DNA from 2 places in the Agromyces solani genome. Region 2 is predicted to be linked to the other one. Evidence: predicted binding sites of a transcription regulator. Region 2 holds the regulator's gene; the other holds the start of a gene.
The links. Region 2 encodes LexA, which represses DNA repair genes until DNA is damaged. Its sites were predicted from a motif close to TCGAACANNTGTTCGA; they were not measured.
Positions count from the first base shown of each region.

Region 1: AC3RJ7_RS13560 (DUF6504 family protein) is a predicted target of LexA. The motif match lies at 3,457-3,472, and genes of this name have one in related genera.

Region 1 is NZ_JBYRER010000003.1:234,417-241,861, forward strand. It holds gene AC3RJ7_RS13535 (hypothetical protein) at 1-1, opposite strand, end outside; gene AC3RJ7_RS13540 (prepilin peptidase) at 439-1,095, opposite strand; gene AC3RJ7_RS13545 (glycoside hydrolase family 25 protein) at 1,222-2,274, shown strand; gene AC3RJ7_RS13550 (hypothetical protein) at 2,252-2,677, opposite strand; gene AC3RJ7_RS13555 (hypothetical protein) at 2,790-3,107, opposite strand; gene AC3RJ7_RS13560 (DUF6504 family protein) at 3,160-3,438, opposite strand; gene AC3RJ7_RS13565 (hypothetical protein) at 3,628-3,810, shown strand; gene AC3RJ7_RS13570 (HNH endonuclease signature motif containing protein) at 4,072-5,772, shown strand; gene AC3RJ7_RS13575 (FAD-dependent oxidoreductase) at 5,930-7,312, opposite strand; gene AC3RJ7_RS13580 (polyprenyl synthetase family protein) at 7,329-7,445, opposite strand, start outside.
Region 2 is NZ_JBYRER010000002.1:992,979-1,000,423, forward strand. It holds gene metE (5-methyltetrahydropteroyltriglutamate--homocysteine S-methyltransferase) at 1-2,065, shown strand, start outside; gene AC3RJ7_RS12325 (alpha/beta fold hydrolase) at 2,175-2,915, shown strand; gene lexA (transcriptional repressor LexA) at 2,922-3,590, opposite strand; gene AC3RJ7_RS12335 (LysM peptidoglycan-binding domain-containing protein) at 3,864-4,256, shown strand; gene AC3RJ7_RS12340 (histidinol-phosphate transaminase) at 4,362-5,492, shown strand; gene hisB (imidazoleglycerol-phosphate dehydratase HisB) at 5,489-6,103, shown strand; gene hisH (imidazole glycerol phosphate synthase subunit HisH) at 6,100-6,738, shown strand; gene priA (bifunctional 1-(5-phosphoribosyl)-5-((5-phosphoribosylamino)methylideneamino)imidazole-4-carboxamide isomerase/phosphoribosylanthranilate isomerase PriA) at 6,847-7,445, shown strand, end outside.

The sequences.
Region 1 (7,445 bases), on a different contig from region 2:
TGCCGTCCCCAGTTCCTCCGGGTCTTTGCGCGAGATATTCGAAACGGTAGACCCGTCGGGAATTCAGTGACAAGACATAATCGAGATTTCTTCATGACTCGCCCGGTGGAACGGGAACCTCGTCTCGCTGACCGCATTCGCGTCAACCACGACGACATCGTCGACATCTTGGACAAGGATCAGCGGCTAGTGCGCGAAACCCGTCCCGTCCCAGCCACGCCGCCGCGAGCGCCGATGGGCTTCGCAGGCAGTGTCGCGCTGAGTAGCCCACTTCGCGTTCAACGGCCTCTTGCTGAGCCCCCGGAGCACGTCGCGGGCTCTGAGCGTTTCGCCTCACAATGAGGCGCAACTGACATTGCGCTCACGGGGCAGCCTCGACGGGTCTCGATACGCGCCGTCGCTTGGCGCAGGCGCTACTCGACCACAGGGAGGCGAATGTCAGCCGGCCGCCAGCCACACCGCCACGAGCGCCCCCGCCAGCATCGACGGACCGAACGGGATCGACCCGCGCAGCGTCACCCGCTTGAGCGCGAGGGCGATGATTGCGAGCACTCCCCCGATCACGAACGCGGCGAGCAGCGCGACGAGCCAGGCCGACAGGCCGAACCAGCCGACCAGCAGGCCGATCACGAGGGCGAGCTTCACGTCGCCCATGCCCATCGACGACGGCGAGATGAGGGCGAGCACGAAGTAGACGGCGAACATCGCGGCGGCGCCGGCGAGCGCCCAGACGAGCCGCATCCACTCCCCCGACGCGCAGGTCGCGGGGATGAGCAGCGCGCCCACCACGGCGAGCGCGGGGAACACCACGGCGTTCGGCAACCGCTTCTCGGCGAGGTCGACGATCGAGAGCACCGTCGCGAATGCGGCGAACGCGAGCACGGCGGGCAGCAACCACTCGAGCCCGACCCTCAGGGCGAGCAGCCCGAACGTGACGGCGGCGGTCACGGCCGACGCGACGCGGATCGTGCGCCGAGGCATCCGCCCGTGCTTCATCGAACCCTCGGCCCACGCGGCCAGCGGCCACCAGCCCAGCACGAAACCGGCGACCGCTGCGGCGAGGGCGACGGGCAGCGCCGACGGGTCGAGAGACATGCTGTGCAGCGTAGCGGCAAAGGGCCGGCAGGGCGGGGCGGGTGTGGATGCCTCGGCGAACCGGTGCTGACACGGATGCGGCCGACGGTGCGCGGTCCGAGGATCAGCATCGGAGGGATCACGATCATGACGTTCGGCATCGACATCTCGGGCAACCAGGAGAGGTTCGACTACGAGCGTGCGCGCGACGAGGGCGTGGAGTTCATCATCGTGAAGGCCTCGGGCTTCAACACCGGCGAACTGTATGTCGCCGACCGCTATCACCAGCACGTCGACGGCGCACGGGCCGCGGGGCTCGCCGTCGGCCACTACTACCTCGTCGGCGCGGGAGACCCGGTCAGGCAGGCCGACCACTTCGTCGATCACCTCCACGACTACGACCCCCGCCACGACGTACTCGCCCTCGACAACGAGCCCCTCAACTCGAATCCGGTGTTCTGGCCGCAGGACACGGCGTTCGCGTTCCTCGCCCGGGTGCAGGCTCGCACCGGGATTCCGTGGTCTCGTCTCTGGCTCTACTGCCCCGCGTCGCTGACCCGCGACAACCGCCCGTGGAAGCGCATCACCGACAAGGGGGTCCGCATCTGGTGGTCGGCGTACGGCGGATTCCCGACGGGTCACACTCCCGACCACGTGCCTGCGCTCGACGGTTCGGTCGAACGCTGGGACGTGCACCAGTTCTCGGACAAGTCGCGTGTCGCGGGCCTCGACATCGACGGCAACAGCTCACCCATCACCGTCGAAACGCTCTTCGGCGGCCGCACCGAGGAGGCCGACGTGGCCAAGTTCACCCGGTTCCAGGACGACACCCCGATCCGACTCGACGAGGACTGGCACCGCTGCGCGTACAGCACCAATCCCCACCGCGACAACCTCGCCGCCGGCACCGGCGGCCTCGGGCTCTACAGCATGGTCGTGAACCTCTACTTCGACGAGTTCCCCGCCGACACCCAGATCGAGGGGAAGCTCCTGCTCGAGTTCACCGAGGGCGGCAGCTCACCGGGCTACAAGTTCACGGTCGACGGCTCGACCACCCGCAAGGTCGAGGCGGCCATCCCGGCGAACATCAGGATCGCGGCCCCCGCCACGCTGCACCTCGAGCTCCGCAGGACCGCCGGCGCCGCCGGCCCGCTCGTCACGACCTGGGGGGTCGACGTCACGAACCTGACGGTGGAGTGAGCGGGCGCTCGTCGGCGGCCGGGCTGCGCGGCGGGCGCGGGGCGCGCGGCGGGAAGAACGCGCGGATCGGGACGAGGAGTCCCGCGAGCGAGAGCACGATGAACACGATCTGGTGGATGCGGTCGGTGCCCGGCGGAAGCCCGGCGAACAGGTGCACCATCCAGAACACCGGGTAGAACCACAGCACGGACCACGCCCAGCGTTCGCGCCGGCGGAACGGCACCATCGTGAGCATCCAGCCGAACAGGCCGAATCCGATCGATGCGAGGCCGACGGCCCGGTACAGGAGCTCGTCGGCGCCCATCGGGGCGAAGAGCATCACCACCCCGAACACCAGGATGCCGAGGCTCACCGCGGCGAGGCAGATCCACCCGTACCGAAGCGCCAACCGATGTCCGCGCATGTCGTCACGATACCGCCGGGGATGCCTCGCCGCATGGGATTGCTCGGGTGGTGAGCGGGTGGTCGGGTGATGGGCGCTGGGCGCTGGGCGCTGGGCGCTGGCGCCTCGCCGGTCAGCTCCGGCGGCGCACGGCGTTCGCGTACACCCAGACGAAGTTGTCGTACCGGGTCGCCGGATCGGGATACTTCACGAGGACGGCGCCACGGGTCCAGGCGACCGCTGCGCCCTCGACCTCGCGCGGCTCCTCGTACGCGACGCGGTAGCGGATCGTCGCCGTCACGGGCACCGCCTCGCGCGCGTCGTTGCGCCGGCCGGTGCGACGGACCTCGGACGTCGTGAGCGAGACGGGTGCGCCGCGCTTGGCCTGCTCGAGCAGCAGCTCGTCGGATCGCTCGTCGGCCCGCTCGGGATAGCGACGATTGGTGCCCACTACTCGACCCCCGACCGGTGCGTCGTGCCGTTCAGGGGGTGCGTCGTGCGGTTCATTCGTAGGTCGCTTCGACGACCCACCCGGAGGGCGCCAGCCGCAGGTCGAAGACGAGCACCTCGTGACCGTCGGTGCGCCCAGTGACCCGCCAGCCCGGAGCGAGCAGCACCTCGGCCGGCGGATGGCTGATCCCCGACGGCCATTCGGGCTGGCGCGCGAGCGGGGTCGGGGTGTCGATGACGCGATACCGGGTGCCGTGATAGACGAGGCGCGCCGGCCGCTCGGAACCGTCGAGCCAGACGGCCACCGGTTCGGCGTCGCTGATCGTGAGCATCGTGACCTCCTCACGAGTTCGAACTGATGTTCGAAACTGTAAGCGAGAACGGGGCGACACGCCAAGGCGATCGGAACGGACGGTCTCCGCAACTCAAGGCCGATGCACAGGTGCGAGGGGGTGACCCCGGCGACCGGCGCGAATAGTCTGGGCGGACCCGTCGCCGATCGAGTCACCGATGGAGGAGACATGAGCGCATACGTCATCGCCCTCGTCAGCACCGGAGCGCTCGCCGCGGCGGGAGCACTGGTCGCCCTCACGACTGTGATGGGCCATGGTCGCCGAGTCGTCGTGCGCGCCCACGACCCCCAGCTGCAGCGCGAGCTCGCCGAGGTGCAGAGGCAGATCGACCGCGGGCGCGGCACCATCTGACCGTCGCCGCCGGCGACCTCCGATCGTCGTTGCCGCAGCCTCCGCCTGACGCCACTGCGGCGCCTGGCCAACGTCACCACGGGCCGTAACCGACGTCGTTCCGGCCTCCGGCCAACGTCACCACCACCTCGAACCAGCGCCACTGCAATCGCTGGCTGCCGCCACCAGGCCCTCCGGGCCCCCTCGCCCCCAGCCATCCGCGCCGAATCGATTCGAACGTCTCTTCGAAAGAATGTCGGTGGGTCATGCGACCATCGATCCATGACCGACAAGGGTGCGAACAGCGGGGCGGATGCCTCGGGCGCGCGTGGTGCGGTCGACGCAATATCCGTTCGGGCCGTGCTGTCGGGCGACGGGGCACTCGCGTCCATCGGCGACGCGGTTCGTTCGCTCGCCGCGGCGTGGGCTCCGCCAGGGCCGACGGGCGCCCCCACGAGGCATCCCGCCGCTCGTGCAGACGCGCTCGACGACGACCAGCTCGTCGAGGTGCTGAAGGCACTCGCACAGGTCGAACGGGCCGTCGAGGCGGTCAAGCTGCAGTGCTCGTCGGCGATCGCGCGGCGATCGGCCGGTGACTCGAGGCACGACGGGCTCGCCGGGCGACACGGATTCGCGACCCCCGAGCGCCTCATCGCCGCGACCACCGGCTCGTCGACCTCGGAGGCGGCGAAGCTCGTCGCGGTCGCCGCAGCGACGACGCCGCCCGAGTCGTTCGGCGGCAGCGCGCGTTCGCCTCGCTACGCGCACATCGCATCGGCGCTCGGCGACGGCCGCGTCACGGTCGAGGCCGCGAATCGCATCATCGGATTCCTCGATTCGGTGCGTGTCGGCGCCGACCCCGATGCGCTGGTCGACGCCGAACGCACCCTGCTCGAGCGCGTCACCGCCACGGGTGTCGACCAGCTCGGCCGTTACACGAAATTGCTGCGCGCCCGGTTCGACGCAGCCGGTGTGCGGGCGCGTGAAGAAGAGTTGTGGCACGGGCGATCGCTGCGCATCTGGGAGGATCGGCGCGGCCTCATCCACCTGCGCGCGTGCTTCGACCCCGCCACCGCAGCGCCGATCAAGGCGGCCGTCGACGCACTCGTGTCGTCCGACCTGCACGCTGCGCGCGACGCGAAGAGCCGCCTCGCCGCGCGCGAGACCGCGGCGAGGATCGCGGCCGGCCGATCGCCGTCGAAGACAGAAGCCGACGATGCCGTGTCCGGAGATGTCGTTCGGGGCGAAGCGCGCTGGCACCCGGACGGCGCGGCACCGTTCGGCGAGACGCGCGGGCATCGCGTTGCGGCATCGCGGCTCGGCTCGCCCACGACGACCTACGAACCAGCGGCCGACGAGATGCCCGATGCGGCCGATCGCGCCTTGCTCGACGAACGCACCGTCGAACAGATGGCGGCCGATGCGCTCGCCGACCTCGTGCGCCTCGCGACGTCGGCGGTCGATGCGCCGCCCGCGCTCGTGAACGCGACGGTCGTCGCCCGCGTCGACCTCGAGTTCCTCGAGTCCGAGGTGGGGTACGCGACGATCGACGGAATCGATCAGCCCGTCTCGCCCGCGACCCTGCGCGGATGGGCGGCGAGTGCCGGCGTCATCCCGATGGTCCTTGGCGGCAAGAGTGAAGTGCTCGACCTCGGACGTGGCAGACGGCTCTTCTCGAAGGCGCAACGCATCGCACTCGCCGAACGAGACGCGGGGTGTGCGCATCCCGACTGCGCGAGACCTCCATCGCATACGCAGGCCCACCATCTCGCCTGGTGGGACGCCGACGACGGCCCGAGCGACCTCGACAACGGGGTTCTGCTGTGCGCGTTCCATCACTGGTGCATGCACCACGACGGGTGGCAGGTGTTCGTCGATGCCGACGGGCTCGTCTGGTTCGTGCCGCCGCCTCACCTCGATCCCGCCCAGCGTCCGCGCGCCGGTCGCCGCACCGCCCGTCTCGAACTCGCGGCGGCGGCGTGAGCGTGCGTGGCGCGAACGCGCGGGCGGAATCGGCAACGCACGAACATGTGCGACCGAGCGCGGAGGCCCGTCGAGGCGCGCGTCGGGTGCTCCTCGAGTGGTCGACTCGATACGCGTCGTCGCTGGCGCGCGGCGCTACTCGACCGACGAGTGGCCCCTACGCGACCTCGCCGCGCGAGACGTCGACCATCTCGTCGCGGGGCACGACCTTGATGCGCACGCGCTCCTCGGCCGACCCCAGAGCCATCTCGTGCTCGTCGAGGCGGTGCCAGCCGTCGAGGTCGGTCCAGCGGATGCCGCGCGACTCGAGCATCTCGATCACCGACTCCTCAGACGGCGACTCGGGCCGCCACCAATTGCCGAGGTCGTTGATGACGTGCTTGATGGTCTCCATCGCGTCCGACTTGGTGTGACCGATGAGGCCGACGGGGCCCCGCTTGATCCACCCGGTCGCGTACACGCCGTACATCTGGCGCGCCTCGCCCGTCTCCTTGTCGCGGATGAGCACCTGGCCCTCGTGGTTCGGGATCACGCCGAACTTCTTGTCGAACGGAATACCCGGCAGCGGCGAGCCGAAGTAGCCGACCGCGCGATACACGGCCTGGATCGGCAGCTCACGGATCTCGCCCGTGCCGACGACTCCGCCCGCGCCATCCGACGTCGTGCGCTCCCAGCGGATGCCCGCCACCTTGCCGTCGCCGTCGCCCACGATCTCGAGCGGCTTCGCGAAGAAGTGCAGGTGCAGCCGGCGCGACGCCTGGCCGACCTCGCGCTGGCGCCACTGGTTCAGCACCTTGTCGATGACGAAGACCTGCTTGTTGCCCGACACGGCCGCCTTCGCGGCGTCGTCGTAGTCGAAGTCCTCGTCGTAGACGATCATGTCGACATCGCGCAGCTCGCCGAGCTCGCGCAGCTCGAGCGGCGTGAACTTCACCGACGTCGGGCCACGGCGCCCGAACACGTGCACATCGGTGACCGGGGATGCCGCGAGCCCGGCTGCGACGTTCGCGGGGATCTCGGTCGGCATGAGGTCTTCGACGTGCTTCGCGAGCATGCGCGAGACGTCGAGCGCGACGTTGCCGTTGCCGATGACCGCGACTTCCTTCGCCTCGAGCGGCCACGTGCGCGGCACGTCGGGGTGCCCGTCGAACCAGCTCACGAACTCGGCCGCGCCGTACGAGCCCTCGAGCTCGATGCCCGGGATGTTGAGCGAGGCGTCGCGCACCGCACCGGTCGCGAAGATCACGGCGTTGTAGTGGCGCTTGAGATCGTCGAGGGTGATGTCCTCGCCGAAGCGCACGTTGCCGAAGATGCGGATGTCGCCGCGATCGAGCACCTCGCGCAGCGCCGTGATGATGCCCTTGATCCGGGGGTGGTCGGGCGCCACGCCGTAGCGCACGAGACCGTACGGGGCCGGCAGGTGATCGAACAGGTCGATCGAGACGTCGAAGTTGCGCTCGGCCTTCAGCAGGATGTCGGCGGCGTAGATGCCGGCGGGGCCGGCTCCGACGATCGCCAGTCGCAGCTTGTTCCTCGTCACGTCTCTCCTCCGCGTGTCAACTGTGCCGGTCGACGATCGTCTCGGCGAACCGGGTCAACGCCTTCTTCACGCTGCCGTCGGGCAGCGGCGCCAGCGCCGCGACCGCCTCGTTCGCCCAGCGGTGCGCCTCGGC
Region 2 (7,445 bases):
CGGGCTCGACCTCTCGGGCTATTTCACGATCGCGCGCGGCGAGGGCGAGCGGGCTCCGCTCGAGATGACCAAGTGGTTCGACTCGAACTACCACTACCTCGTGCCCGAGATCGGGCCGGAGACCGAGTTCTCGCTGCATGCCGAGCGACTCGTCGCCCAGTTCGCCGAGGCGAGCGCCGAGGGCTTCGTCTCCCGGCCGGTCGTGATCGGCCCGGTCACGTTCCTGTCGCTGGCCAAGGCCGCCGACGGTGCGCCCGACGGGTACCGCCCGATCGATCGGCTCGCCGACCTCCTTCCGGTCTACGCGGCGCTGCTCGCCGAGCTCGCGGACGCAGGTGCCCAGTGGGTGCAGCTCGACGAGCCGGCGCTCGTGTCGGAGGCGATCGACGTGCCGCGCGATCGCGTGCTCGACGCCGCAGCGACCGCGTACGAGGCCCTGGGCGAGCTCGAGCGGCGCCCGGCGATCTTCGTCGCGGCCCCGTACGGCTCGCTCGACGACGCCCTCCCGGTCCTCGCGGCGACGCCGGTCGAGGCGATCGGACTCGACCTCGTGCGCGGCACCGCCCCTTCCGGACTCGACGCCGCGACCGCGGCGGCGCTGCGTACCAAGACGCTCGTCGCGGGCGTCGTCGACGGGCACAACATCTGGCGCGGCGACCTCGCGGCCGCGCTCGACCGCGCCGAGGCCCTGAGGGACCGCTCCGGCGCCGTCGCCGTCTCGACGTCGACCTCGCTGCTGCACGTGCCGCACGACGTCGACGACGAGTCGCGGCTCGACCCGCGGCTCGCGAGGTGGCTCGCGTTCGCCGACCAGAAGGTCGGGCAGGTCGCGACCCTCGCGCTCGGCCTCGCCGAGGGGCGCGAGGCGGTCGCGCCGGCGCTCGCCGAGGCATCCGCCGCCCTGGCCGACCGGGCGGCCGCACCGGGCGTGCGCGTGCCCGCGGTGCGCGAGCGGCTCGCGGGCCTCACCGAGGGCGACTTCCACCGCGGTGCCGAGGCCGACCGGATCGCGGCGCAGGCGAACCTCGGGCTGCCCGAACTGCCGACGACGACGATCGGGTCGTTCCCGCAGACGAGCGACCTCCGCGTCGCCCGCGCACGCCTCGGGCGCGGCGAACTCGACGCCGACGGCTATGCGTCGCTCATGCGCGACGAGATCGAGCGGGTCGTGCGCCTGCAGGAGGAGCTCGGCCTCGACGTCCTCGTGCACGGCGAGCCCGAGCGCAACGACATGGTGCAGTACTTCGCCGAGCTGCTCGACGGCTTCGCCGTGACCGAGCACGGCTGGGTCCAGTCGTACGGTTCGCGCTGCACGCGCCCCTCGATCCTGTGGGGGGATGTCTCGCGCCCGGCGCCGATGACGGTCGAGTGGTCGACGTTCGCGCAGTCGCTCACCGACCGGCACGTCAAGGGCATGCTGACGGGTCCGGTGACGATCCTCGCGTGGTCGTTCGTGCGCGACGACCAGCCGCTCGGCGAGACCGCCCGTCAGGTCGCGCTCGCCCTCCGCGACGAGATCGCCGACCTGGAGGAAGCGGGCATCCGCATCATCCAGGTCGATGAGCCGGCGCTCAGGGAACTGCTGCCGCTGAAGCTCGCCGAACAGCCCGCGTACCTAGAGTGGTCGGTCGGCTCGTTCACCCTCGCGACCGCCGCGGCAGCGCCGGGCACGCAGGTGCACACGCATCTCTGCTACTCCGAATTCGGTGTCGTGATCGAGGCGATCAAGGCGCTCGACGCCGACGTCACGTCGATCGAGGCGGCACGGAGCCGGATGGAGGTCGTCGACGACCTCGCGGCCAACGGCTTCGACCACGGCATCGGACCGGGCGTCTACGACATCCACTCGCCCCGCGTGCCGTCGACGGCGGAGCTGCGGGAACTGCTCGAGCGGGCCGCCGCCGGCATCCCGGCCGGGCGGCTCTGGGTGAACCCCGACTGCGGGCTCAAGACCCGGGGCTACGACGAGACGGTCGCCTCGCTCGCGAACCTCGTGGAGGCGGCGCGCGCGGTCCGCGGCGCGTCGTCGACCGCGGGCGCGGCGGTCTCGGCACCCGTCCGATAGGCGTCGACGGGGCGGATGTCGCGGGCACGCGGCATCCGCCCCGTCGATGTTCGGCGGCCTCGCATCATCCACGGGGCGGATGCACAGGCGGCCGACGTACCGTCGTCGCATGCAACTCGCGGTCCACGAGACGGGCGCCGGATCCCGGACGGCCATCCTCATCCACGGCATCATGTCCGACTCGCGCGCGTGGCACCGCGTCACCGCCGAGCTCGAGGCGCAGGGGTTCCGGGTGCTCGCGGTCGACCTCGCCGGTCACGGGCGCAGCCCGCGCGCTTCACGGTACTCGCCGGCGGCCTGGGCCGACGACGTCGTCGAGACCGTCGCGCCGATGCTCGACGGCCCGCCCGACGTCGTGCTCGGCCATTCGCTGGGCGGCCTCGTGGCGAGTCTCGTCGCCGACCGTCTCGCACCGCGTGCCGCGATCTACGTCGACCCGGCCTTCGCGTTCCCGAAGGGTCCGCTCGGTCTCGCGTACAAGGTCTTCTTCGCGATCGCCCCCCGCCCGCGACGGGGCGCGCTGGTTCGGATGAACCCGAAGTGGAGCGCCGTCGACGTCGACATCGAGCTCGCGACGCTGCGCGACTGGGACAAGCGCACGATCCTCGGCTTCGCCGACACTCGTCCCCTCGTGCCGCCGACGCGTCTGGTGGCGCCGAGCCTCGTGCTGCTCGCCGAGCGGAGCCTGCTCATCACCGACCGGGTGGCGGCCGACCTGCGGCGCCGGGGGATGACCGTCACCACGGTGCCCGGCACGGGACACACGGTCTTCCGCGACGATCACACCGGGTTCATGCACGCGATCGTCGAGTGGCTGCGAGGCCAGGGTCACGCGGTGAGCGCGGCCTGATCGGGCTCAGACCGTCCGGAGCACGGCGACGACCTTGCCGAGGACCTCGGCGTGGTCGCCGAGGATCGGCTCGAACGCGGTGTTGCGCGGCAGCAGCCAGGTGTGGCCGTCGCGCTGGCGGAACACCTTGACGGTCGCCTCGCCGTCGAGCATCGCGGCGACGATCTCGCCGTTCTCGGCGGTGCGCTGCGACCGGACGACGACCCAGTCGCCGTCGCAGATGGCCGCGTCGACCATCGAGTCGCCGACCACCTTGAGGATGAAGAGCTCGCCCTTGCCGACCAGCTGGCGGGGGAGCGGGAAGACCTCGTCGATCTGCTGCTCGGCCGTGATCGGAACGCCGGCGGCGATGCGACCGACGAGCGGCACCATCGCGGCGTCGCCGACCGGTGCGGGCTCGCCCGCCGACGGAGTGCGCTCGTCGAGCCCGGGGAGCTCGATGAGCACCTCGAGCGCGCGGGGCCGATTGGGGTCGCGTCGCAGGTAGCCGGCGAGCTCGAGCTGGTTGAGCTGGTGCGTGACGCTCGACAGCGACGAGAGGCCGACCGCGTCGCCGATCTCCCGCATGCTCGGCGGGTACCCGCGGGTGGCGACCGACCGCTGCACGACCTCGAGGATCGCGATCTGCTTCGCACTCAGGCTCTTGCGGCGGCGTGCCCTGCCGATCTCGCGCACGTCGTTGTCGCTCTTCACGATTCCGCCCCTCGTTGCGATCGCCCTCGCGATCGGATGTCGGTGGTGTCTGGTCCACTGTTCCCAGACATTCGAAACTGTATCCGCCACGGGCGGGCGCGGCAAACATTCGTTCGAGTGTGTCGCCACATCGGTTCGCACGAGTTCCGCCGCCGAATGCTTGCAGTCGAAGATGTTCGAAGATATATTCGGAACAGAGATTCGCATCCGGCCCTCCCGGCCGAGGGCCGGATGCAGTCCACGCAGGAGGGTGACATGAGCGCAGCGATCATGACGAACGAGTACCGTCACGGTGCATCGACGCCCCGTGCGAACCGCGTCGACGGGGCGGCGGGCCCCGGGGTTCGCACGCGGCTGCGGCTGACCCGACGCGGGCGCGTCGTGTTCACGGCCCTCGCCGCGCTGCCGATCGTCATCTGGGCGTTCACCGCCGTGCTGAACACCGGCGGTGCCGCCGCCGACATGGCGGGCGGCGGGTCGCTGCAGTACGTCACGGTCGATGTCGGCGGCTCGCTCTGGGAGATCGCCGAGGCGATCGACCCCTCGGCCGATCCGCGCGACACGATCGCCGAGATCGTCCGGCTCAACGGGCTCGACGGCGCGACGATCGAGCCAGGCCAGCGTCTCGCGGTCCCCGCTTCCGAATGAGCGGTGCGCGCGTCTCAGCCTGCCGCACCGCGGCGCCGGTCGGGGCCTCGGTCACACGGTGACGCACGCGGCGTCGGGCCCGGGCAGCGTGGCTAGCATGGTTCGGTGACGAGTCTCGACGACCTTCCCATCCGTGACGACCTCCGTGGTCGCTCCCCGTACGGCGCTCCGCAGAAGGCCGTGCCGGTCGCCCTCAACGTCAACGAGAACACGCATACCATCCCCGAGGACGTGGCGCACGACATCGTCGCCCGGGTCGCCGCCGCGATCCTCCGACTGAACCGGTATCCCGACCGCGAGTTCACGGAGTTGCGAGAGGCGCTCGCCGGGTACCTCGGCCACGGGCTGGCTCCCGAGCAGATCTGGGCGGCGAACGGTTCGAACGAAGTGCTCCAGCAGGTGCTGCAGGCGTTCGGCGGGCCCGGTCGGTCGGTGCTCGGGTTCACGCCGACCTACTCGATGTACTCCCTGCTCGCCTCCGGCACCGGCACCAGGTGGATCTCCGCGGAGCGCGACGACGACTTCGAGCTGAGCCCGGAGACGGCGGCGGCCGCGGTGCGCGAGCACGACCCCGACCTCGTCTTCCTCTGCACGCCGAACAACCCGACGGGGACCCCGCTCCCGCTCGACACGGTGCGTGCCGTCGCCGACGCGGCGCGCGGCATCGTGGTCGTCGACGAGGCGTATTTCGAGTTCGCCGACCCCGGCACGCCGAGTGCCCTCACCCTCCTCGAGGGGCGGCCGCGCCTCGTCGTCTCGCGCACCATGAGCAAGGCGTTCGCATTCGCGGGCGCGCGCGTCGGCTACCTCGCCGGCGACCCCGCGACCATCGACGCCCTCCGGCTCGTGCGCCTGCCCTACCACCTCTCGGCGCTGACCCAGGCCGCAGCCCTCGGCGCGCTCGCCCACGCCGATGAGATGCTGGCGATGGTCGACGACATCCGCCGTCAGCGCGAACGCATCACGACCGAACTCGCACGGCTGGGTTTCGCTCCGCACCGCAGCGGCTCGAACTTCGTGCTCTTCGGCGGCGTCGACGACCCGCACGCCGTGTTCGAGGGGCTGCTGGCGCGAGGCATCCTGATCAGGGAGCTGGGCATCCCCGGGCACCTTCGGGTGAGTGCGGGCACCGAGGCGGAGACCACCGCGTTCCTCGAGGCGATCGCGGTGTTCGCGCCGGTCGGCTCCACGTCCGGCGAAGCCGGCCCGTCCGCCGAGAATAGGATCGACGCATGACCGCCCAGCCCAAGCCGCGCACGGCGCGCATGCAGCGCGAGACGAGCGAATCGAGCATCGACCTGTCGATCGACCTCGACGGCTCGGGTGCGAGCGACGTCGAGACCGGCGTGCCGTTCTACGACCACCTCCTCACGGCGTTCGCGAAGCACTCGCTGACCGACCTCACGGTCCGCGCGTCGGGCGACCTCCACATCGACGTGCACCACACCGTGGAGGACACGGGGATCGTGCTCGGGCAGGCGATCCGCGAAGCGCTCGGCGACAAGCGCGGCATCTCGCGGTACGGCGATGCGCTCGTGCCGCTCGACGAGGCGCTCGCACAGGCGGTCGTCGACATCTCGGGCCGGCCGTTCCTCGTGCACTCGGGGGAGCCCGAGGGGTTCGAGTACCACCTCATCGGCGGGCACTTCACCGGATCGATGGTGCGCCACGTGTTCGAGGCGATCGCCTTCAACGCGGGGCTCACCGTGCACGTGACGGTGCTCGGCGGGCGCGATCCCCACCACATCGCCGAGGCCGAGTTCAAGGCGTTCGCCCGCGCGTTCCGTCAGGCGAAGGCGCTCGACCCGCTCGTCAGCGGCATCCCGTCGACGAAGGGCGCGCTGTGAGCCGCACCCGCCGCGTCGTCGTGCTCGACTACGGGTCGGGCAACGTGCACTCCGCCGCGAAGGCGCTCGAGCGCGCGGGGGCCGAGGTCGAGGTCACGGCCGATCGTGCGGCGGCGATGGAGGCCGACGGACTCGTCGTGCCCGGCGTCGGCGCGTTCAAGGCCGTGATGGAGCAGCTCCGCGCGGTGCGCGGCGACGAGGTCATCGACCGGCGCCTCGCCGGAGGCCGGCACGTCCTCGGGATCTGCGTCGGCATGCAGGTGCTGTTCGAGCACGGCGTCGAACGCGGCGTCGACACCGAGGGCCTCGGCGAGTGGCCCGGCGCCGTCACCGAGCTCCCCGCCGAGGTGCTGCCGCACATGGGCTGGAACACGGTGACGCCCGACGTGGGATCGGTGCTCTTCGACGGGATCGAGGACGAGCGCTTCTACTTCGTGCACTCGTTCGCCGCGCAGTCGTGGCACCTCGACGTGATGCCCCCGTTCCCGCAACCGAAGCTGACGTGGGCCGAACACGGCGGGCGATTCCTCGCCGCGGTCGAGAACGGCCCGCTGTCCGCGACGCAGTTCCACCCCGAGAAGTCGTCGGATGCCGGCATCCGGCTGCTCTCCAACTGGCTCGGCGCACTCGCCTGAGCCATCCGTCGGTCATGGGGACGTCGCGCGCGCCGCGGGCGACTATGATCCTGTGACTGTGCCGACCGTCGGGTCTCCGACGGTGTACCGCGATCGAGGACAGTAGTGATGAGTGAGTTCAACAAGACCCCCGGCCTCGTGCTGCTGCCGGCCGTCGACGTCGCGGGCGGCAAGGCCGTTCGCCTGACGCAGGGCGAAGCCGGCACCGAGACGAGCTACGGCGACCCGGTCGATGCGGCCGTCGACTGGGCGGACCAGGGCGCGGAGTGGATCCACCTCGTCGACCTCGACGCGGCGTTCGGGCGCGGCTCCAACGGGGGCATCCTGAAGAAGGTCATCCGGCAGGTGCGCGGCGTCAACGTCGAGCTGTCGGGCGGCATCCGCGACGACGAGTCGCTCGAGCACGCCCTCGAGATCGGCGCGAAGCGCATCAACCTCGGAACGGCGGCACTCGAGAACCCCGAGTGGGCCGCCTCGGTCATCGCCCAGTACGGCGAAGCCATCGCCGTCGGCCTCGACGTGCGCGGCACGACGCTCGCCGCGCGGGGGTGGACGAAGGACGGCGGCGACCTGTGGCAGGTCATGGACCGCCTCGAGGAGGCGGGCGCCGCCCGCTACGTCGTGACGGACGTCACGAAGGACGGCACGCTGCAGGGGCCGAACGTCGAGCTGCTGCGCCAGGTCATGGACCGCACGCACCGTCCCGT